Regions from separate parts of the Tardiphaga sp. 20_F10_N6_6 genome, predicted to be linked through region 1. Evidence: predicted binding sites of a transcription regulator. Region 1 holds the regulator's gene; the other holds the start of a gene.
The links. The regulator PhoB, encoded in region 1, activates phosphate uptake and scavenging genes when phosphate is short. The targets are predictions, from matches to a motif close to TGTCATNNANCTGTCAT.

Region 1 (11,059 bases):
TCCCGGTCCTCGGCGTGATTTTCGCCGGCCCGCCGTCCTATCTCTCGCTGTTCAACGCGTCGCTGATCCTCGCCATCATGGTGCTGCCCTTCATTACCTCGATCTCGGTCGACGTGTTCAAGACGGTGCCGCCGGTGCTCAAGGAAGCCGCTTACGGCGTCGGCTGCACCACCTGGGAGGTCGTCCGCAACGTCGTCATCCCCTATACCCGCGTTGGTGTGATCGGTGGCGTCATGCTGGCGCTCGGCCGTGCGCTCGGTGAAACGATGGCGGTGACCTTCATCATCGGCAACTCGTTCCGCATCACAGGCTCGATCTTCGGCCCGGGCACCACGATCTCGGCGGCGATCGCCAGCGAGTTCGCGGAGAGCGACGGTCTGCATCAATCGGGTCTGATCCTGCTCGGTCTCCTGCTGTTCGTGCTGACATTCTTCGTGCTCTCGGCAGCGCGTCTGATGCTGCTGCGTCTGGAAAAGAAGGCGGGCAACTAATATGAACCCGATTTACGCTTCACGCCGCCGCAACGACATGATCATCCGTGGGCTCTGCATGGGTGCCGCTCTCTTTGGCGTCACCTGGCTCGCGCTGATCCTGTTCACGCTGTTCTACAACGGTATCGCCGGCATCAGCCTGCAGATCTTCACCCAGAACACGCCGCCGCCCGGCTCCATGGAAGGCGGCCTGCTCAATGCCATCGTCGGTTCGATCATCATGACCGTCATCGGCGTCGGCATCGGCGCGCCGCTCGGCCTGTTTGCCGGCACCTATCTCGCGGAATACGGCAAGCACGACAAACTCACCTCGGTGATCCGCTTCATCAACGACGTGTTGCTGTCGGCCCCGTCCATCATCATCGGCCTGTTCGTTTATGGTGCAGTGGTGGTTCCGATGGGCGGCTTCTCGGCTCTCGCCGGTTCGCTTGCGCTCGCCGTGATCGTGATCCCCGTCGTGGTTCGCACCACTGAAGATATGCTTGGTCTCGTGCCGAACCCGCTGCGTGAAGCGGCCTCGGCGCTCGGCCTGCCGCGCTCCCTGGTCATCAAGCGGATTGCTTATCGTGCAGCCCGCGCCGGTCTCATCACCGGCGTGCTGCTGGCGACCGCGCGTGTCGCCGGTGAAACGGCGCCGCTGCTGTTCACCGCGCTGAGCAACCAGTTCTTCAGCCTCGATCTCACCAAGACGATGGCCAACCTGCCGGTGACCATCAACAACTTCGTGCAGAGCCCCTACGAGTACTGGAAGCAGCTCGCCTGGAGCGGTGCCCTGATCATCACCTTGACCGTACTTGCCCTTAACATTGGCGCGCGCATTCTCGGCGCCGAGAGGACAGCAAAATGAGTGAGCTTTCTGTGTCGTCTGGCGTTCCTTCCGTCTCGATGCCGCCGCCGTCGGCCCTGCAGGGCGAGACCCGTCCCAAGGTCACCGTGCGCGACCTGAACTTCTACTATGGCGAACACCACGCCCTGAAGAAGATCAACCTGACGCTGATGGCGAACCGCGTAACCGCATTCATCGGCCCGTCGGGCTGCGGCAAGTCCACACTGCTGCGCATCTTCAACCGCATGTATGATCTGTATCCCGGCCAGCGCGCCGAAGGTCAGCTCATGCTCGACAACCAGAACATTCTGGATCCGAAGCTGGACCTCAACCTGCTGCGCGCCCGCGTCGGCATGGTGTTCCAGAAGCCGACTCCGTTCCCGATGACGATTTACGAAAACATCGCCTTCGGTATCCGCCTCTACGAAAAGATCTCCAAGTCGGAGATGGACATCCGCGTCGAGAGGGCGCTGCGCGGCGGTGCACTCTGGAACGAAGTCAAGGACAAGCTCAACGCGTCGGGTCTCAGCCTGTCGGGCGGTCAGCAGCAGCGCCTGTGCATCGCGCGCACCATCGCGGTGCGGCCGGAAGTGATCCTGTTCGACGAGCCGTGCTCGGCGCTGGATCCGATCTCGACCGCGAAGATCGAGGAGCTGATCGACGAGTTGAAGGATCAGTATACGATCGCGATCGTGACCCATAACATGCAGCAGGCTGCCCGCGTCTCCGACAGCACGGCCTTCATGTATCTCGGCGAGTTGATCGAGTTCGATCAGACCAACAAGATCTTCACGTCGCCGACCGATCGCCGCACCCAGGATTACATCACCGGCCGCTTCGGCTGACGCGACACATTCGCGGGAGGAATTTGAGATGGCTTTTGAACACACCACCAAGGCTTTCGACGACGATCTGCAGGAGCTGACCCGTCTCGTTGCCGAGATGGGTGGCCTCGCGGAACGGCAGATCGTCGAATCCGTCGATGCGCTGATCCGCCGGGACGTCGCGCTCGGTGCGCGCGTCGTCGCCACTGACTCCGAGATCGACCAGTTGCAGCGCACGATCGAAGAGCGCGCCGTGCTGACCATCGCCAAGCGCCAGCCAATGGCTGTCGATTTGCGCGAGATCGTCGGCGCGCTGCGCGTCGCCACTGATCTGGAACGCATCGGCGATCTCTCCAAGAACATCGGCAAGCGCGTCAATGCACTCGACAGCGACTTCCATCCGCTGAAGCTGATCCGCGGCCTCGAGCACATGACCGACCTCGTGACCACCCAGGTCAAGGCCGTGCTCGACGCCTATGCCGCACATGATCTGCCCGCTGCGATGACGGTGTGGAAGGGCGACGAGGAAATCGACGCGATCTGCACCTCGCTGTTCCGCGAACTCCTGACCTATATGATGGAAGACCCGCGTAACATTTCGTTCTGTATCCACCTGATGTTCTGCGCCAAGAACATCGAGCGGATCGGTGACCATGCCACCAATATTGCGGAAACCGTGTTCTACATGATCGAGGGCCAGCAAATCCTCGACAAGCGCCCGAAGGGCGACATGACCACATTCGCGAACACGCCGACGGTCTGAAGCATGATCCGGAAAAGTGGAAGCCAGTCTTCCGCAAGGATCATGATTTAAAGACTTGTCGGACGTCACTGAGGGTATTGATCAAGATGGCTGTGAATGCACGCATTCTGGTTGTGGAAGATGAAGAGGCACTAACGACGCTGCTTCGCTACAACCTCGACGCCGAAGGCTATGATGTTGAAACCGTCGCTCGCGGCGACGATGCCGACACCCGCTTGAAGGAGCGGGTGCCGGATCTCGTGGTGCTCGACTGGATGCTGCCGGGCCTGTCCGGCATCGAACTGTGCCGCCGCTTGCGCGCACGGCCCGAAACCAAGGCATTGCCGATCATCATGCTGACGGCGCGCGGCGAAGAGAGCGAGCGCGTTCGCGGTCTCGCCACCGGTGCCGACGACTACATCGTCAAGCCGTTCTCGGTGCCGGAGCTCCTGGCCCGCGTGAAGGGCCTGCTCCGTCGTGCAGCTCCCGAGCGTCTCGCCACCGTCCTGGCGTTTGGCGACATCGAACTCGACCGCGACAAGCGCCGCGTCGTGCGGTCCAGCCGTCCGATCGATCTCGGTCCGACCGAATATCGCCTGCTGGAGTTCTTCCTGGAACATCCGGGCCGCGTGTTCAGCCGCGAGCAGTTGCTCGACAGCGTCTGGGGCCGCGACATCTATATCGACGAGCGCACCGTCGACGTGCATATCGGCCGCCTGCGCAAGCTGCTCAATCCCGCTGGCGAGCCCGATCCAATCCGCACCGTGCGCGGTGCCGGCTACGCGCTGGACGACCGGTTCGACAAGGCGGCGGAGTAGGTATCTTCCTTCTCCCCCGCAAGCGGGGCGAGGTTAGAAGCCCCCAAGCAAAAAATGCCCGGCTCATCGCCGGGCATTTTCATTTGGTTTAGATGCTTTCCAGCTCAGCGCGTCGGCTTCGGCACTGCGCGGCGGCGGTCGCTTGCCGGCTGATAAGCGATGCGCGAGTGATGCGCGCAATAGGGGGCGCCGGCCAGGGCCTTGCCGCCGCAGAAATAGAAGTCCGCGCTCGACGGATCGCCGATCGGCCAATGGCAGGTGGCTTCGTTGAGTTCGACCAGCGACAGGCGCTGGCTGATCGGCACGATGTTGTCATAGGCGATCGGGTCGGGCTCGGCCTCGATCTCGTAATTATGGGCCAGCGCGGTATTGCCGCGTGCCATCGGGCGGGCAACGCGTACCATCTGCTGCGCCGGGCGCGCCTTGCGCTGCCGCGGAGCTGCCGAGGAGGGGCTCTTGGCACGGCCGGACAGGCCAAGGCGGTGAACCTTGCCGATCACGGCATTGCGGGTCACGTTACCGAGTTCCGCAGCGATCTGGCTGGCGGAAAGGCCGCCTTCCCAGAGTTTCTTCAACTGTTCGACGCGATCGTCGGTCCATGTCATTACCGTCATCGCCGTTTTCCCTTCGTGAGCGCCGGCCTGACCGGGCAGCGCTGCGAGTTGAGACTTCAAAAATCCCTGCGGTCAGAATCCTTTAGCGCTCACCGGGCGCGAATTTCGCGTCCGGCTGTTACGCCGCACTGGATGTGTCAAAAGGATCTACCGCCGCACGAGATGTCGTATCCGACGAGGCAAAAGCTACAATATGCCGTGACTCGCGCGCAAGAGTCGGGCATGCCGCGTCCACATGCTTCTGCAAATAAAGCTGCAAAATCGGCTTTTTCTGCGACTCCGTGTGACTCGAAAGCCGCAGTGCGCGGTTGACAGTCTTCACAGCACACATAGAATAATGCCCACGTGCCGCCCGAGAAGGGCGGCACGTTTCGTTTCTAGGGTCCGTTGTTCGATTTCGCACAGTTGTCATCGACGCGGCCGCAGTCTTTTCGATCGGATCGGTTATGACCAGCAACGCAACGTCTTCGCCCCTCTCTCAGGCTCACTTGCTGCCTGTTTTCGCGCGTGCGGATGTCGCTTTCGAGCGCGGTGAAGGCGCGTGGCTGATTGGAACCGATGGCGAGCGCTATCTCGATTTCACCAGCGGCGTTGCCGTGAACGCACTTGGCCATGCGCACCCACATATGGTTGCCGCATTGCAGGAGCAGGCCACCAAGCTCTGGCATATGTCGAACCTGTTCAAGAGCCCGGACGGCGAGCGCCTCGCCGCGCGGCTGTGCGAACAAAGCTTTGCCGACTTCGTGTTCTTCGCCAATTCGGGTGCGGAAGCGATGGAATGCGCGATCAAGGTGACCCGCCACTATCATTTCTCCAAGGGCCATCCCGAGCGCACGCGCATCATCACCTTTGAAGGCGCGTTCCATGGCCGCACCCTCGGCACGCTCGCGGCGACCGGCGCTGCCAAATATCTCGAAGGCTACGGCACGCCGCTCGACGGCTTCGATCAGTTGCCGCTCGGCGATATCGAAGCCGTTAAGAAGGCGATCGGTCCGAACACCGCCGGCATTCTCATCGAGCCGCTGCAGGGTGAGGGTGGCGTGCGTGCGCCGAGCAACGCGTTCTTCGGCGCGCTGCGCGAACTCTGCGACAAGAACGGCATCCTGCTGATCTTCGACGAAGTGCAGACCGGCATGGGCCGCACCGGCGAGTTGTTTGCCTATCAGCGCATCGGCGTGACGCCGGATGTCATGTCGCTGGCCAAAGCGCTCGGCGGCGGCTTTCCGATCGGTGCGTGCCTCGTCACGGCGGAAGCGGCCGAAGGCATGGCGCCCGGCTCCCATGGTTCGACCTTCGGTGGCAATCCGCTGGCGGTCGCTGCCGCGAATTCCGTGCTCGATATCATGCTGAAGCCCGGCTTCTTCGATCATGTGAAGAAGATGTCGCTGCTGCTGAAACAGAAACTCGCGGGCGTGGTCGACGGCCATCCTGACGTGCTCAGCGAAGTGCGCGGCGAAGGTCTGCTGATCGGCCTCAAGGCTGTCGTGCCGGCCGGCGATCTCGTGGCCGCATTGCGTGACGCCAAGCTGCTGACGGTTGGCGCCGGCGACAATGTCGTGCGCTTCCTGCCGCCGCTGATCGTCAGCGAGTCCGAGATCGAGCAGGCCGTGCAGCGGCTGGAACAGGCCTGCGTGGCCCTCGGTTCATCTGCCAAGACGCAGGGAGCCGCGTGATGAGCACGTCACCGCGGCACTTCCTCGATCTCACGGCCGTGCCGGCCAGTGAGTTGCGCAATATCATGAACGCGGCTGCCGCCATGAAGGCGAAGCTGAAGGGGCGGGATGGCACGAATGCCGAGCCCGATCGTCCGCTCAAGAACAAGACGCTGGCGATGATCTTCGAAAAGCCCTCGACGCGCACCCGCGTGTCGTTCGAGGTCGGCATGCGCCAGCTCGGCGGCGAAGTCGTGATGCTCACCGGCGCTGAAATGCAGCTCGGTCGCGGCGAGACCATTGCCGACACCGCGCGCGTGCTGTCGCGCTTCGTCGACATCATCATGATCCGCATCCTCAATCATGACTCGCTGATGGAGCTCGCGGAGAATGCGACGGTGCCGGTCATCAATGGCCTGACGCGCTTCTCCCATCCCTGCCAGGTGATGGCGGATGTCATGACCTATGAGGAACATCGCGGCCCGATCAAGGGACGCACCGTGGCGTGGACCGGCGACGACAACAATGTGCTGATGTCCTGGGCTCATGCGGCCGAGCGCTTCCAGTTCAAGCTTAATATCGCGACGCCGCCGCAGCTGTCGCCGAAGAAGCCGTTCAAGGACTGGGTCAAGGCGGCAAACGCGCCGATCACTTTCAGCGACGATCCCGATGCGATGGTGAAGGGCGTCGATTGCGTCGTCACCGACACCTGGGTGTCGATGGGCGACAAGGACGGCGAGACGCGCCACAACCTGCTCAAGCCCTATCAGGTCAATGCGCGCCTGATGTCGCTGGCCAAGCCCGATGCGCTGTTCATGCATTGCCTGCCGGCGCATCGCGGCGAGGAGGTCACCGACGAGGTCATCGACGGTCCGCAGTCGGTGGTGTTCGACGAGGCCGAAAACCGTCTGCATGCACAGAAGGGCATTCTGGCCTGGTGCCTCAACGCGGTGGCGTGAGGCGCGATCAGCGATCGAGTTCTGTCGCGGCCAGCTCGGCCACCTGAAAGTCGATGCTCGCCGGATCGTCGTCGCCGAGGAACCATGCGGCCGAGAGGCCGGTCCATGCCAGGACCCATTGCAGCAAGCGATGGCGATCGAGTTTGGCCGCGTCGCTGACGACTTCGACACGCCGCTGGAAACGGCCTGGCAAGGTCGAGACCGGGCGCGTGGGATCCGAGAGATCCGGGTTGGTGAAAATGTTGGCGAAGTCGAAGCCGCGCTCGCCGATGATATGCTTCGGATCGATGGCAAGCCAACCACGCTCCCCGAAGTCCAGCACATTGTCATGGTGGAGGTCGCCGTGCAGCACGGTCACCTCGCGCGGGTCGTCCAGCAAAGCGTTGGCCGTTTCGGAACAGCGACGTAACAGGCCGCCATGGGTCGCTGCGGCCGGCGCGAGTTCGCGGAACCAATGCTGCAGCGGTACCAGCGGAGGCGGCGATTTTTGCCTTGGCCGGTGCAACCGCGCCGCCACGGCGCACAGGATGCGCGAGGCTTCGTCGTCCTGTCCACCACGCGTCATGTCGGAGAGCGAGGCCGGGCCTTGCGCGCGTTCCATCAGCAATGCGTCGTCATGGCGGGCCAGAACCCGTGCGGCGCCGTCGCCGTCCCACCATTCCAGTACCGCGCTGCCGGCGCGTTCGTCCTCGCCCTTGGCCAGTTTCAGCATCGCCGGCTGGCCCCGATGCAGGACTGGCAGCAAATATCCAGCGTGGGAGGTAATGGGCGTGCCGTCCGGGACGAGGTGCCATCGCCTAAGGTAGGTTTCAAACATCGTTCGCTTATACTTGGTAGATATTTCATCCGAGCGGGGGCAAATCGTCGCCGGATGCCTTGTATTCGTTCGGACATTTGCCCCTTTGCGGGGTTTCGATTTCAGCTCCTCGCCCTTACATAGAGCGCCATGACCCCATCAAATCCAAATCTCCAGCCCGACGCCCCCATCCGCGCGCCGTCCTCCGTTCCGGTTGATGACGCGGTGCTGCCCTTCGAGGTGGCGCCGCTCGACCTGCGCGGGCGGCTGACGCGACTTGGCCCGGCACTCGATGAACTGCTCGCCAAACATGATTATCCCGCGCCGGTGGCCAAGCTGCTCGGCGAGGCCATCGTGCTGACCACACTGCTCGGATCGTCGCTGAAATTCGACGGCCGCTTCATCCTGCAGACCCAGACCGATGGTCCGGTGTCGCTGATGATCGTCGACTTCCGCGCGCCGGATAAAATGCGCGCCTATGCGCGGTTCGATGCCGAGCGCCTTTTGCCCGGTCTCGGCACCGCGGCGCTGCTCGGCAAGGGCCATCTGGCGATGACCGTCGACCAGGGGGCGGATATGAGCCGCTATCAGGGGCTCGTCGCGTTGAACGGCGGCACGCTTGAAGATGCCGCGCATGAATACTTCCTGCGCTCCGAACAGATTCCGACCAAGGTGCGCCTCGCCGTCGGCGAAGAATGGCGCAGCGGCGAGGAAGGCGGCCCGACACATCGCTGGCGCGCCGGCGGCATGCTGCTGCAGTTCCTGCCGAAGGCGCCGGAGCGCGTGCAGCGCGACCTCCATGCCGGCGATGCGCCGGAGGGCGCGGAGGTGGATGCTGTGCCGGAAGATGACGCCTGGGTCGAGGGCCAGTCGCTGATTGGCACCGTCGAGGATGTCGAGCTGATCGATCCGGATCTGTCCGGCGAGCGGCTGCTATATCGCCTGTTTCACGAGCGCGGCGTCCGCGTCTTCGCGTCATCGCCGCTGCGCGCGGAGTGTTCCTGTTCGCGCGATGCCGTGTCCGGCATGCTGAAGAGCTTCGAGCCGCAGGACCGCGCCGACATGGTCAAGGACGACAAGGTCGTCGTGACCTGCGAGTTCTGTTCGTCGGTGTACGAGTTCACACCGCAGGAAGCGGGCGTGGAATAGGTTTTTCCCACCGTCATTCCGGGGCGTGCGTCGCCGGCGCAGCCGGCAGAGCGCGAACCCGGAATGACGGTGTGGGGCCGCAAGACAGCACCCAAACATTTTTTCCTATCCTCCGTTGACAACATCCCCATCAGGTTTATATTCCCCTCGTCCTGCCCCACCGAGAGGGGCGATCGCGATCGTCACGTTCGCGGGGTGGGATGCGGTGGACGCCGGAGATGCGGCGTCACGCGGTTCATGGGGAACGTCTGTCTTCGGGCAGGACGGATCTGCGCCAGCACTGCCACTGGCAGGGAGACGGCCGACCTTCGGATGGAATGACCCTCTGAACAGTGTGACGGACGACCAAGTCAAAACGCGTTCGGCCTAGTCGCTTGAGGCTCCCTTCCCATCGCCTTGGGACTTTAATTCGCGATCGGAGCGTTCGTCGAGGCAAAGTGCAAGCAACCGAAAAACACCGCATGCGGAACGCTGGGCAATCGCTCGGCGCCTCCGAAAGTCCTGATGCACTCTAGATTGCGGAAGACCGCATCGCATCAGGCCCAAGGGTGCAACGGGCACCCGGCGTTCCGCACGCCCTCTCACAGGGGGCAGGGAATGCAAAAGACGACGGCGCCCCCGCGCCGCAAACAATGGGGGCGATGACGCATGTCTGAAGAACAGTGGCTGTTTGACATTCGAAGAAGCTGAGACGCGCAGGCGGTCGCGATATCCCTCCCTCAAGCGGCGAAGCCGCGCAGTGGGGAGGATCGGCCGATAGGCCGGGGTGGGGTATCTCCGCACACTCCGAGCTTGTTGCGCCACCCCCACCCGACCGGCCTTTGGCCGGCCACCCATGGCGGACGAACCGTCCGCCAGACCCCACGCAAGCGCGGGGGAGGGAAAAGAACGAGCCTCAGCCGCTAATTCAGCACGCGCTTTCCGTCCGGTCCGTCCAGCGAAAACAGCGGCACGTCGATCTCGAACGGCTCGCCGGTATCGGTCACCATCTGATAGGTGCCTTCCATGAAGCCGGACGTTGTCGGCAGCGGCACGCGCGATGTGTATTCGAAACGTTCGCCGGGGCCGAGCACGGGCTGCTCGCCGACGACGCCTTCGCCGCGCACTTCCTGCATGCGGCCGGATGCATCGGTGATGATCCAGTGCCGGGTCTTCAACTGCACGGTCTCTTTGCCGGCATTGGTGATGACGACCGTATAGGACCAGAAGAACTGTCGCTTCTCCTGCGACGAGCTTTCAGGCATGAAATTCGGTTCGACGGTGACTTCGATCTGTCGTGTGATGGCGCGGTACATGGCGGTGTCATCGTTCAAAATGCGTCGCAAGCATAGCGAAAAACACGTTACCGGCCAAATCCAGGGAAAATCGGCGTGGAGTGCTGCGCGGAACGGCGGCAACCCATCGCGGTTTCAACATAGTTACCCCATAATCGATCCCTGATTTGGCTATGACGTGACGGATCGCCCCATGCAGATGGCCTGCGTGGTGTGGGGCGGTCGATTTTCATCATGCGACGATTTCCGTTGAGCGGTGCTGAATGACCTCTGTTGCCGACCCGATTGCCGGCCATCCCCACGCAGATGCGTCCTCCCACGTGTCCGCGTCGCGCGCCTCGACGCGTGCCGATGCCGTGTCGTTTCCCGTCGCAGGCACCGAACGCGAATTGCGCCTCGATCTGTTTCGCGGGCTGGCGCTGTGGCTGATCTTCATCGATCACCTGCCGCCGAATATCCTGACCTGGCTGACGATCCGTAATTACGGTTTCAGCGACGCCACCGAGATCTTCATCTTCATCTCCGGCTATACCGCCGCTTTCGTCTATGGCCGCGCGATGCAGGAGCAGGGCACGCTGGTTGCCAGCGCGCGCATCTTCAAGCGGGTCTGGCAGATCTATGTCGCCCACGTCTTCCTGTTCACGATCTTCCTCGCGGAAATCTCCTATGTTGCGACGCGGTTCGAGAACCCGCTTTATTCCGAGGAAATGGGGATTCTCGATTTTCTCAAACAGCCTGACGTGACCATCGTTCAGGCGCTGTTGCTGAAATTTCGCCCGGTGAACATGGACGTGTTGCCGCTCTATATCGTCCTCATGCTGTTCCTGCCGCCGATCCTCTGGCTGATGCGCCGCCGCGCCGATCTCACGCTGGCGCTGTCGGTCGGTCTTTATGCGCTGACCTGGGAATTCGAC
Region 2 (11,059 bases), 3.0 Mb from region 1:
GACGCCACCGAATTTCGCGGAGCCGGCGGCATTGCCGTGGCGGAAGACATCGCCGCAGCGATCGACGCCGGGGCCCTTGCCGTACCAGATGCCGACCACGCCATCATATTCGGCGCCGGGCGAGAGATTGAGCTGCTGGGTGCCCCAGATCGCGGTGGCTGCGAGATCTTCGTTGACGCCGGGCTGGAATTTGACGCCGTATTGATCGAGATGTTTCCGCGCGGCCACGAGCTGCTGGTCGTAACCGCCGAGCGGCGAGCCGCGATAGCCGGTCACAAAGGCTGCGGTGTTCAGACCCGCCGCGCGGTCCCTGCGGACCTGCGCCATCGGCAGTCGCACCAGCGCCTGAATGCCGGTCAGGAAGATGTGGCCAGAGCCCTGGGTGTATTTCTGATCGAGACTGATCGCGCCTTGATTAATTCCCATTCCCACCCTCGTCACTGCGGCCTCTGAGCTGTCGCCCGGGGCTATCGCCCCGGACTGCACCGTCCGGCCTGCTCGCGCCTATTATCTGGGGTCGTTCGACTCCCTTAGAAACAGTCTATGTTGGATTTTGAACGGGGCGCACCACAATTCTGGGCAATGGAGCCCCGCGTCCAAAGAACGCAATTTCGTGATGAATGCGGCCGGTAGACTTGTCACGTTGTGTCGCCGCAAAGGCCTTTGGCGCAAGGACGTAACGGCTTCACGCTGCAGTGCGATGCAGCACAAACTGCCAAAGGAGGCTCAGGCCTCGCCCGGGAATATCTCGCTGATGATCTTCATCAGATCGGCCTCGCGAAACGGCTTGCGCAGATAGGCGCGAAAACGCCCTGCCCGGTCGCGTACGACATGCTCCAGCAACGAGGTCATGACGACCACCGGAATTCCGCTCAGCCGCTCGTCCTGCCCCATCGCTGCGATCAGGCCGGCGCCGTCGAGGAACGGCATCATGAAATCGGTAAGCACCAGATCGGGCGTGTCCCGATGCAGAATGTCGAGCGCCTCACGGCCGTTGCCGGCTACGAGGACATTGAAGGCATATTCGCTCAACAGGACTTCGAGCCAGTCGGCGATCGCCCATTCGTCCTCGACAATCAGGACAGTTCGCACCGCTATTCTCCAGTCAACTTAAGATCCGTCGATGGAGTTGGTGCAGGTCCCTGACTAGAAATGTCCCTGAGGATGCGCTCCGCGCTCTGGAAATCGGCATCGAGAACGATGCCGCCGTCGAGAATTTCAAAGCGGCGCATGCGCATATCGGTCCGGCGGTCACGCGATTTCAGAATGGTCATCAGACGATGGTTTTCCGAGCGCAGGGCTGCGAGATGCAGCGCGATGATGTTCTCGGCAACCGCGGAGAGACCCGTCTGGTTAACGCCCTTGAGCGGCTGCCCGGGTGTCATGCCAGCGTGGTCCGTTTCTGCGGTTGCCAGCGTGGTAACACCGAGTGCGCGCAACTCGTTGCACAGCGCCGACAAAAAAGAGCCGATGCGCTCCTTTTCGTCGGTGAGCTTCGAGAAGCCTTCGATGCCATCGATCACCAGACGGCGCACGCCGTTCTGCCTGATGGTCGAGAGCAGCTCGGTTGCGACCTCGTCGAGCACCGCTTCTGTCTGCGGGCGCCACATCAGCGTGACCTTGTCGGCCCGCGATTTCAGCGGCAGCTTGAGGCTGTCGGCCTTGATCCGCAGCGCCATCGGATTCTCGTGAAACCCGAACAGCATCGCCGGTTCATTGGCGGGACCGCCGGTCAGGAACTGAAGACCGGCCGTGGTTTTGCCCGACCCGGAAGGCCCGAGCACCACTGTCACCGAATGCGTATCGACGCCGCCGCCGAGCATCTTGTCCACGCCGCCAATGCCGACGGACACCATGGGACCGTCGGCGCTGTCCCAGACGCTGGGTGTCTCCAGCAGCGCCTCGATACGCGGATAGATGGCGTGTCCATTCTCGGTGATGCGATAGGAGTGCTTGCCGCCCATGAACCAGGTGCCACGCAGCTTGTGGACCTGAAGTGACCGCTCGGCGCGGCGGCCATGCAGTGCCGACTGCAGCTCGATGAGACCGTCCACCATCGTATGCTCAGGCGGATGCGCATCGGCATCGAAGGCGCTGGTCAGAAGGAACATGGTGCAGTTGCTGAAGGCGGCCTGGGTCTGCAATTCGTGGATGAACTTCTTCAGCTCAAGCTCGGAGCGCGCCTTTTCGTGCACGGTGATGAGACCATCGAGCACGAGGATGCTGGCCTTGCGCGTGCGAACCTCGCGGCGGACCACGTCCAGCAGTCCGCGCAGCCCGTCGTCTTCCAGCGTCTTGAAGGCGCCGACATAGGACATGCGGTCGGGAATTGCTGCTTCATCGAAGAAGGTCATCCGCCGCATGTGTCCGATCATGCGGGCGTGGCTCTCGGCAAGCAGCGTGATGTAAAGCGCGTTCCGCCCCTGCGCGGCCTGCGCGAAACAGATCTGGTTGCCCAGAATCGTCTTTCCGGCGCCCGGGGCGCCCTGAATGATGTAGATGCCGCCGTCGAAAACGCCCCCGCCCAGGATCGCATCGAGACCCGGTACGCCGGTTGCAAACCGGCCGTTATCGCCACTCATTCCGAAACTGCCCCTAACGTGTCACCTATACCGGTGAGATGTTGAAACGTGTCGGGGAGCGATGGGTTCCAAAGCTTTTTCAGAAATATTTCGAAACGCTGCCTCTCAGCAAGGCAGCATCCCGCTAATAGCGCACCCGAAACGGAACATCGGCCTTTACGGGCCATTGCTGTCCGGTCACCCTGACAACATCAGGCATGGAGGACGGAAATGGATCAGAAGCTGAATACCTGGACGTCGCAGCCTGAACTCGCCGGCAGCGATATGGCGTCGACGAATGACGGTTCTTATCATCCGGATTGCGGCGAAGAGCATGATCACAAGCCGACCAAGGCCATCATCGGCGTGGGACTACTCGTGGTGCTGAGTTTCCTGCTCTATGAATTCAACGGCAAGGTGTCCAAGACGCACACGTCAGCGACCCCGCCCGCGCAGCACCAGAGCTTCGCGGCTAACCGCTAGGCTTCGACAGCTTCGTCCGCAATAGCGCTTTCAGTGTCGGGCACGACGACCCGAAACTGGAAGCCGTGCAGACCGATCGTCGGTACGATGCCGAAATGGTCGGTGCCGAAGACTTTGACCCGATGCTGCAATTCGTCTTTCTGGATGCTTACCGGGATATCGCAGATCTGCTCATAGGCCTTACGCGTGTGACGCGTGCTGTCCCAGCGCAGCGCCCGCTCGATGAGCGGCACCGGCTGTGTGGCCAGGACGCGTGCCATCCGCCAGAAAGTCTGGACCAGCTTCGTATAGGCAATCTCTTCCAGACCCGCGACACTGATGTCCGCCGGAATTGGGAACGCCTCGACATCCACGATCGGTCCGGCATCGACACGTGCAATCATGCGATGGACAGTGCAGCCGAAGTCGGTCGCATGATCGTAGAGCGCAAAATGTGCCGGGGCCCAGCCGGGATATTGCGGCGGACCGGGATGGAAATTGTAGGCGCCAAAGCCAAGCTGATCGAGCACCGCACCGGGGACTATGACGCCAGTGGTGAACGAAATCATCCGCGCTCGGCGCAGCCAGTCGGGCTCGATCGCCGCCAGATCTTCAGCAGTGAAAACAGGAAGCACCGTGAGGGCCGGATTGTGACCACGGAGCAGGGTTGTAAAGACCGAGTGCTCAGCAGGACCCGTCAGGAGGATAATCGTATCGAACATTCGGGCTGCCACGCGCTTCTGCGAATCAATAATCGCCTCAGCGTCGCAGCCAGGCCTTAACATCTGATGAGCAGCCCCGATCACGCTGCATTGCCACATAGGATGAGGCTCTGGAATGGCACAATCTCTGGAACATGCACCTCATCTGACGATTGTCTTGCCGCACAGGAGGACACGACATGGCGAACATTCCCAATCCCAATGATCCGTATCGTCCAAATCCCGCTGATGACATCCGCAATCCTGCGCGGCTCGACAATGAGCTGCAGGCCGATCCTGAACTCGCGGAAGGGCCAGCGAGCGGCAGCCGCATGGCTATTTATGCACTTGGCATTGTTGTCTTGCTCGGCGCCGTATTCTACGGCCTGAACAATACATCGATGAATCCGGGCGACGCGACGAAGACCGCATCCCAATCCGCCCCGGCGACGCAGGACAGCACGCCAAAGGCGCCGGCGCCAACCAACAACGTCGCGGATTCCTATTCGAAGCCGCCAGTGGCTCCCGGCGTACGTGACGTGACGCCCACCAACAACCAGCCCGGCGTCACCACCGGTGCGGCACCGGCACGGCCGCAGGCTCCGCAATCGGCTCCGACCGGCACCGAGATTGACAGCACGAAGGGCGGCGCGCCGAAGTAACGGCGCGACCGGGCAGATTAAGGCTGCGGGCATCGATGCCCGCGGCCTTGTTGCGCATGGACTATACGGTCACCTGACGCAGGAACGTGCGTTCCTCCGCGAGGATGAACTGGTGCTCTTCGGCCGACGCGAAATTCGCAACGCCTTCCTCATCGCTCCGCAGTCTGGCGCGATAGGCTTCATAGGCCGCGAGACTTGGGAACGAGATCAGGCCGAATGCGACGTTGTTCGTTCCTTCATGGGGCATCCAATAGCCCTGCAGATCGCCACCGCATTTGGGAATAATCGTCAGCCAGCGCTTGGCATAGGCCTCGAACAATGTGCGTTTGAACGGATCGATCTGATAGCGAATGAAGACAGTGATCGTCATGACAGCTCCCTCTGCAGATGCCTGGATATAGCCGCTTGATCGACTGTGATACTTCGATTAGCGTCGAAGTATGAAAGCAGGTCCGGACATCGCCATGGTCGCCGCACTTGTTGGCGACCCTGCACGCGCCAATATGCTGACGGCACTCATGACAGGCCGTGCGTTGACTGCGAGCGAGCTCGCCCAGGAAGCCGGGATTACGGCGCCGACCGCGAGCTCACACCTCTCCAAGCTCGAAGCCGGTGGCCTGATCGAGCCGGAAAAACAAGGGCGCCATCGCTATTATCGCCTCACCGGTCCCGATGTCGCCGGAGTGCTGGAAGGTCTGGCCGGCCTGGCAGCCCGCGCCGGCCATCTTCGCGTTCGCACCGGGCCGAAAGAACCCGCATTGCGCCGCGCACGGATTTGCTACGATCATCTCGCCGGCGATCTCGGCGTGCAGATGCTCGACAGTATGCGGGCACAGAAGCTGATCCGGCAGACCGAGCGGGTCATCGAACTCACGACCCAGGGCAGCAGGTTCGTTGCTGAAGAATTGAGGATCGATCCGACGACGCTGGCGCATCCGCGCCGGCCGGTCTGCAAGGCCTGCCTCGACTGGAGCGAGCGCCGCCACCATCTGGCCGGGACACTTGGCGCCGCCATCATGATCTCATTTACTGCCATGAAATGGGCGGCCAGAGACCCCTCGCCCGGCAGCCGCGTGGTGCATTTCACCCGCAGCGGCGAGAAGCGCTTCGAGGCATTGTTCGGCACCACCGGCGACGCCATCCGGAAAACGTGAAGACGCCGGCTTACCTTCGCCGCAATGCAGCCCGAAACCGCGCCGGACCTTCTTTCTCCCGGAGCTTTTCCTAATGAACCGCCTGCTGCTCGCCGCGCTGATTGCAACCCTGCCTTTCACCTCATCGCAGGCGGCCGAGCCTCCTGCGGCACGCGAGCCCTATGGCATCGGCCTCGAAGGCTTCCCCTATCCCTACCGCGTCAACATGCTGCCGCTGGTCAATGACGGCGAACAGCTGCGCATGGCCTATATGGACGTGCCATCGACCAAGCCCAATGGTCGAACCGTCATACTGCTGCATGGCCGCAATTTCCCTTCGAGCTACTGGGCGCCGGTGATCGGCACGTTGAACGAAGCCGGCTACCGCGTCGTGGTCCCCGATCAGATCGGCTTCGGCAAATCGTCGAAGCCATCAGGCGATCTGCATTTTGACAACCTTGCCCGCAACACTGTTGCGCTGATGGATCACCTCGGGATCGCGAAATTCGACATCGTCGCGCATTCCCTGGGCGGCATGTTGAGCGTGCGCATTGCCCGCGCTTATCCCGATCGTATCGATCACCTGCTGCTCGCGGCGCCGATCGGGCTTGAGGACTATCGGCTCTATGTGCCACCGACACCAACCGAGAAGATCTTGGAGAACGAAGACAAGCTGACGGCGGAAGGTTACCGCAAACAGCTCGAGGTGAACTATTCGCTGAAGATGCAGCCCGACCAGGTAACGCCCTTTATCGACGCGCGTTTCAACATCAAGGGGTCGCCGGAATATCCGCGCTGGCTGCGCGCCTTCGTCAGTTCGGCGCAGATGATCTATCGCGAACCCGTGGTCCACGAAATTCCGCTGATCGCGCTGCCGACCCTGTTCATCATGGGCGCCGACGATCATAACGCACCGGGCAAGCCGAATGCGCCGGAGGCGCTACGGTCGAAGATGGGGCAGAACGCCGATCTGGCCAAGGCGCTGGCGGCGAAGATGCCGAACGCGAAGGCCGAGGTGCTGCCGGACGCGGGCCATATCGTGTTTCTCGATGCACCGGCCAAATTCAACGAATTGATGCTGGGCTTCCTCGCGGCGAAGTAGCAACTGCCGCGCCCTGCTACGCGCATATCCCGAAACATTCATGCTGTATTCAGATCGAATCGGCTTAATCGTGCTGTGCAGCGTTGATCCCCAGCAATTTTCTTGCCCCGTAAGAGTCCTGCAGCGGGTGATGCGATGCCATCATTATTCTCTGCGCCGCATCGCGGCACCATCGAGGGAGAACACGAATGAAGACGATCTTTGCTGCGGCTCTGTTCGCCGTCAGCGTCGGAGGCCTTGGTGCCGCCAATGCAATGCCACTGGCGCCGCTCAGCGCAGTCGAGACGGCTGGCGTAATCCAGGTCGCTCAGGGCTGCGGCCCCGGCTATGCCCGCGGTCCCTATGGCGGTTGCCGCCCGATGTTCCGCGGCCCGCCGCCGCGCGGCCCGGGTTACTGCCCCCCCGGCTTCTTCCGCAATCCCTACGGCCGCTGCATCCGCCGCTGGTGATCGCTGCACAATCCTGACGACGAAAACCCCGCCACTGGCGGGGTTTTCTGTTGCCCACGCGCCGGTTACAGCCGTCACACGAAGATGACAGAATGGCACTTCGCTATTCTGGAGATCGTCATGTCGCGCACCTTGCGTCGTCTCATACTGGCCGGGCTGCTCGGCCTCTCATCGCTGACGACCGGCCGCGCCGACACCATCGCACTGCCCGAGCCGCAGCTCGGTCCGCGGCCATTCTATCTCGTCGACAAGATGAAAGACGGCCCGCTAAAGGCAAAGCTGAGCACCTGTACCGGGCCGTTTCGCAAGAGCGATTTTTCCATCGCCCATCGCGGCGCGCCGCTGCAATTCCCCGAGCACAGCCGCGAGTCCTATCTGGCCGCCGCACGCATGGGTGCCGGCGTAATCGAATGCGACGTGACCTTCACCAAGGACCGCCAGTTGGTCTGCCGTCATTCGCAATGCGACCTGCACACGACAACGAACATCCTGTCGGTGCCGTCGCTTGCAGCGAAGTGCACACAACCCTTCAGCCCCGCCGATCTCGCCACCGGCAAGAAGGCATCAGCGAAATGCTGTACCAGCGACATCACGCTGGCGGAGTTCAGGACGCTGACGGCGAAGATGGATGCCGCCAACACCTCTGCCACGACCGTCGCGGATTATCAGAACGGCACGCCGCGCTGGCGCACCGACCTTTATGCGAGCTCGGGCACGTTGATGACCCACGCGGAGAGCATCGCGCTGATCAAGAGCCTCGGCGCCAAATTCACGCCGGAGCTGAAGGCGCCGGAGGTGCCGATGCCGTTCGACGGCGATTATAGTCCGGAGAAGTACGCGACCCAGATGCTCGACGAGTATCGCGCCGCCGGCATTCCGCCTGGCGACGTATTTGCCCAGAGCTTCGATCTCAACGACATCAAGTTCTGGATCCGCACCGCGCCGGACTTCGGCGCGCAGGCAGTCTATCTCGACGGCCGCTATGAAACACCGGGTTTTGATCACATGCGACAAGAGACGTGGAAACCGTCGATGCCGGAGCTGAAAGCCACCGGCGTGAAGATCCTCGCGCCTCCGATCTACATGCTGCTGACGCTCGATGGCAGCGGTCAGATCGTGCCCTCCCCTTATGCCAAAGCAGCGCGCGATGCCGGGCTCGATCTGATCACATGGTCGCTGGAGCGCGACGGGCCGCTCGCAAACGGCGGCGGTTTCTTCCATCGCTCGATCAAACCCGCCATCGATCGCGAGGGCGACACGCTGACGGTGCTGGACGTGCTGGCGAGAGACGTCGGCGTGCGCGGTGTGTTTTCCGATTGGCCGGCGACGACCACGTTCTATGCGAGCTGCATGCGGCTGCGCTGACGCAGCACGCTATTTGGCGTCGCTGTCATAGACGAATTTCGGCATCTCCAGCTTCAGCCGGATTGCCAGCAGGCGGAATACTAAACCGGTCGCGGCGGCGACCAGCGTCACGAGATCGGGACTGAATCCGTATTTGATGCCGCCGATATACAGAAGCCCCGTGACGATCGACACGCTGGCATAGAGTTCGGCGCGAAACAGCAGGGGCACGTCGTTGCACAGCACGTCGCGGAGCACGCCGCCGACGCAGCCGGTGATCATCCCGGCCACGACCACGATCAGCAGCGGCTGATCCATGGCGAGGGCGATGTTGCAGCCCATGATGGTGAAAACCACAAGACCGATGGCATCGAGCACCAGAAACAGCGCGTGAAAGCGATGCACCACGCGCGCAAGCCCGATGGTCAGCAGCGCCGCGCCGCCGGTCAGCAACAGCAGATAAGGGCTTTTCACCCACCACAGCGGATAGTGCCCGAGCAGCATGTCGCGCACCGAGCCGCCGCCGAGCGCCGTGATGCAGCCGAGCATGGCAACGCCAAGCCAGTCCATCTTGCGCCGCCCGGCCGCCAGCGCAGCCGTCATCGCCTCGGCAACGAGCGCGATCATGGCGAGCGGAAACAGCAGGGCTTCGGTATGGGGCATGGGACTCGTCGGTAGCGGATGACGGCGACCTGTAACACAAATCCGTGCATGCGGTGACCGGCGGCGGACAAATCCCCGCCATCTTCCTGAGCCTCCATCACAACCTCACAGCAGGAGGTGTCATGACCCGTCTGTTTCTCACCCTCCCCATTCTACTCATGGCTGGCGCGGCCATGGCGGAGGACGCGCGGCTGTCGATGCCCTATTACGGCAGCGCCACCATGAATGCCGATGACAGCCTGGTGCTGCATTTCACCCGCACGGTGGACGGCAAGCCGGCTGACGGCTCGCAGACCTTTGCCCCCGGCGATCGCAGCTATGACAACGTGCGTCGCCACCTGAGCGGCATTGAACCCGGCCAGACCAAACCGCTGACGCCCTGGAGAGACTGAGCGTCAGCACAAACGGGCTTGCCCTACCAGTACCGGCGGCGCCAGTACCGACGACGGACCCGATAACGGCGACGCCAGCCCCAATGCCGGCGGCGATAACCCCAGAAACGACGCCGACGCCAGCCGCGGCGACGCCACTGGACTTGCTCAGGCTGGAGACGATCGACGTCGTCCTGCGACGCCACCGCGGCTTGAGGTTCTGTGTCCGGTTTGTAGTTATCGAGCGGATTGGCCGGCAGCAGCGGCGCGGCCTGAGCCTGCGTGATGGCCTGAGCGGCCAGGCCGACGCCCGCAGCAAAGCCGAAGGCGATCTTCAGAAAATGACGGCGTTCCATCGCGATCCCTCCTGATATCCGTGAGGGCATCAGGATCGGACCAGCGGCATGAATGGAAACTGAATGCGCGTGGGAACTCGCACATTCGACATCTCGCCGTTATCGAAAGCCCGCGGCCAGTCCGACGACCTGACCATCGAGGCCGTTGAAACCATGATATCCCCACGCCTCGCAGGGATCGCCTTCGTTGCGTCCGCCGCTCAGCCACGCCACGCGAGCGCGCCCGGCCGACCATTTCACGAATGGATCGACGCCCGCCGGCGCAGTGAATTTGCAGCCGTCGTTGCGATGATGGATGACCAGCGTGCGCGGCAGCGCCGACGGCGAGCCGATGATCGACATGACATTGCTGCCGCCACCCGACTCCGCACTGAGAAAGCCCGAGGTCAGCACCAGTGCATCCGGCCGCGCACCGCGCGCAATGCCTTCGGCGGCACGTTGCGTCCCGCGGCTGGTCGCCACCACCGTGACTGGGCGCTTGATCGCGGCCATGTATTGCACCGCACTCTGCAGATCGACTGACGCGTCGACCACCAGCACCGCCAGACCCCGCGCCGCATAGGCGCTGCGGGTGCGGACCAACTGATTGCCCTTCAGCCCGTTGATCTCGCCATGTTCGCCCGGATTGATCGCCCCGCTGCCGCCGGGCATCAAGATCACGCTGGCGCGCGGCGACGCAGGCTTGATGAGCACGGCGCGTGAGCCGCCGACGGTCACGGTTTCGTCGGCGCGGGCGGTCGTGGTCATAAGACAAACTAGTGCGGCAGCGACAAGGACAATCCTGGTATGGGCGTTCATCGTGCGCATCCTCGCAAATCTCCGGCCTGAAATGCATGCTGTCACAAGCAGTTGATACTGCTGCGCCAATCCAGCCTACGAGTTAAGCTACTTAAAATTCACTTGTGGCCAATACGTCTTGAACTCGGGGAAAAATGGATCACCATCCGAGCGCTCATTTAACATCATCACAATCGACAGCATCATGTTCAACCCCTTTGATAGATTTTCATGAAGTGTCGATTTATTCGCTAGCTGATCGTCGCCTTTGTAGATCGCATTCTCCGGTCCAGCCCAAAGAATTCCGTATTCGAATACGCGCAGCAGGATGAGATGGATGGTGAATTTTGACATCGGTGAGATAACCCCCATCGCGTTCTTTGCGATGTTGGAATCCACCTTCTGCGAATCCATAAAAGTAGAGAAAGAAGCTCCAAAACTCGGATGCGCAGACATGCCCATTAAATCAATGTAATTC

Region 2: AB7813_RS07655 (glycerophosphodiester phosphodiesterase family protein) is a predicted target of PhoB. The motif match lies at 7,144-7,160, and genes of this name have one in related genera.

The regions. Positions count from the first base shown of each region.
Region 1 covers NZ_CP197239.1:4,603,688-4,614,746, forward strand. Annotated here, with positions in the region: gene pstC (phosphate ABC transporter permease subunit PstC) at 1-491, shown strand, start outside; gene pstA (phosphate ABC transporter permease PstA) at 493-1,338, shown strand; gene pstB (phosphate ABC transporter ATP-binding protein PstB) at 1,335-2,162, shown strand; gene phoU (phosphate signaling complex protein PhoU) at 2,191-2,904, shown strand; gene phoB (phosphate regulon transcriptional regulator PhoB) at 2,997-3,701, shown strand; gene AB7813_RS22115 (GcrA family cell cycle regulator) at 3,806-4,315, opposite strand; gene AB7813_RS22120 (aspartate aminotransferase family protein) at 4,762-5,988, shown strand; gene argF (ornithine carbamoyltransferase) at 5,988-6,926, shown strand; gene AB7813_RS22130 (aminoglycoside phosphotransferase family protein) at 6,934-7,743, opposite strand; gene AB7813_RS22135 (Hsp33 family molecular chaperone) at 7,873-8,871, shown strand; gene apaG (Co2+/Mg2+ efflux protein ApaG) at 9,774-10,166, opposite strand; gene AB7813_RS22145 (OpgC domain-containing protein) at 10,409-11,059, shown strand, end outside.
Region 2 covers NZ_CP197239.1:1,593,991-1,605,049, forward strand. Annotated here, with positions in the region: gene AB7813_RS07605 (indolepyruvate ferredoxin oxidoreductase family protein) at 1-426, opposite strand, end outside; gene AB7813_RS07610 (response regulator) at 727-1,092, opposite strand; gene AB7813_RS07615 (ATPase domain-containing protein) at 1,095-2,582, opposite strand; gene AB7813_RS07620 (hypothetical protein) at 2,793-3,044, shown strand; gene AB7813_RS07625 (formyltransferase family protein) at 3,041-3,829, opposite strand; gene AB7813_RS07630 (hypothetical protein) at 3,925-4,386, shown strand; gene AB7813_RS07635 (NIPSNAP family protein) at 4,448-4,756, opposite strand; gene AB7813_RS07640 (ArsR/SmtB family transcription factor) at 4,827-5,540, shown strand; gene AB7813_RS07645 (alpha/beta fold hydrolase) at 5,614-6,621, shown strand; gene AB7813_RS07650 (GCG_CRPN prefix-to-repeats domain-containing protein) at 6,810-7,070, shown strand; gene AB7813_RS07655 (glycerophosphodiester phosphodiesterase family protein) at 7,191-8,435, shown strand; gene AB7813_RS07660 (trimeric intracellular cation channel family protein) at 8,445-9,077, opposite strand; gene AB7813_RS07665 (hypothetical protein) at 9,200-9,469, shown strand; gene AB7813_RS07670 (twin-arginine translocation (Tat)) at 9,493-9,804, opposite strand; gene AB7813_RS07675 (alpha/beta hydrolase) at 9,904-10,551, opposite strand; gene AB7813_RS07680 (hypothetical protein) at 10,690-11,059, opposite strand, start outside.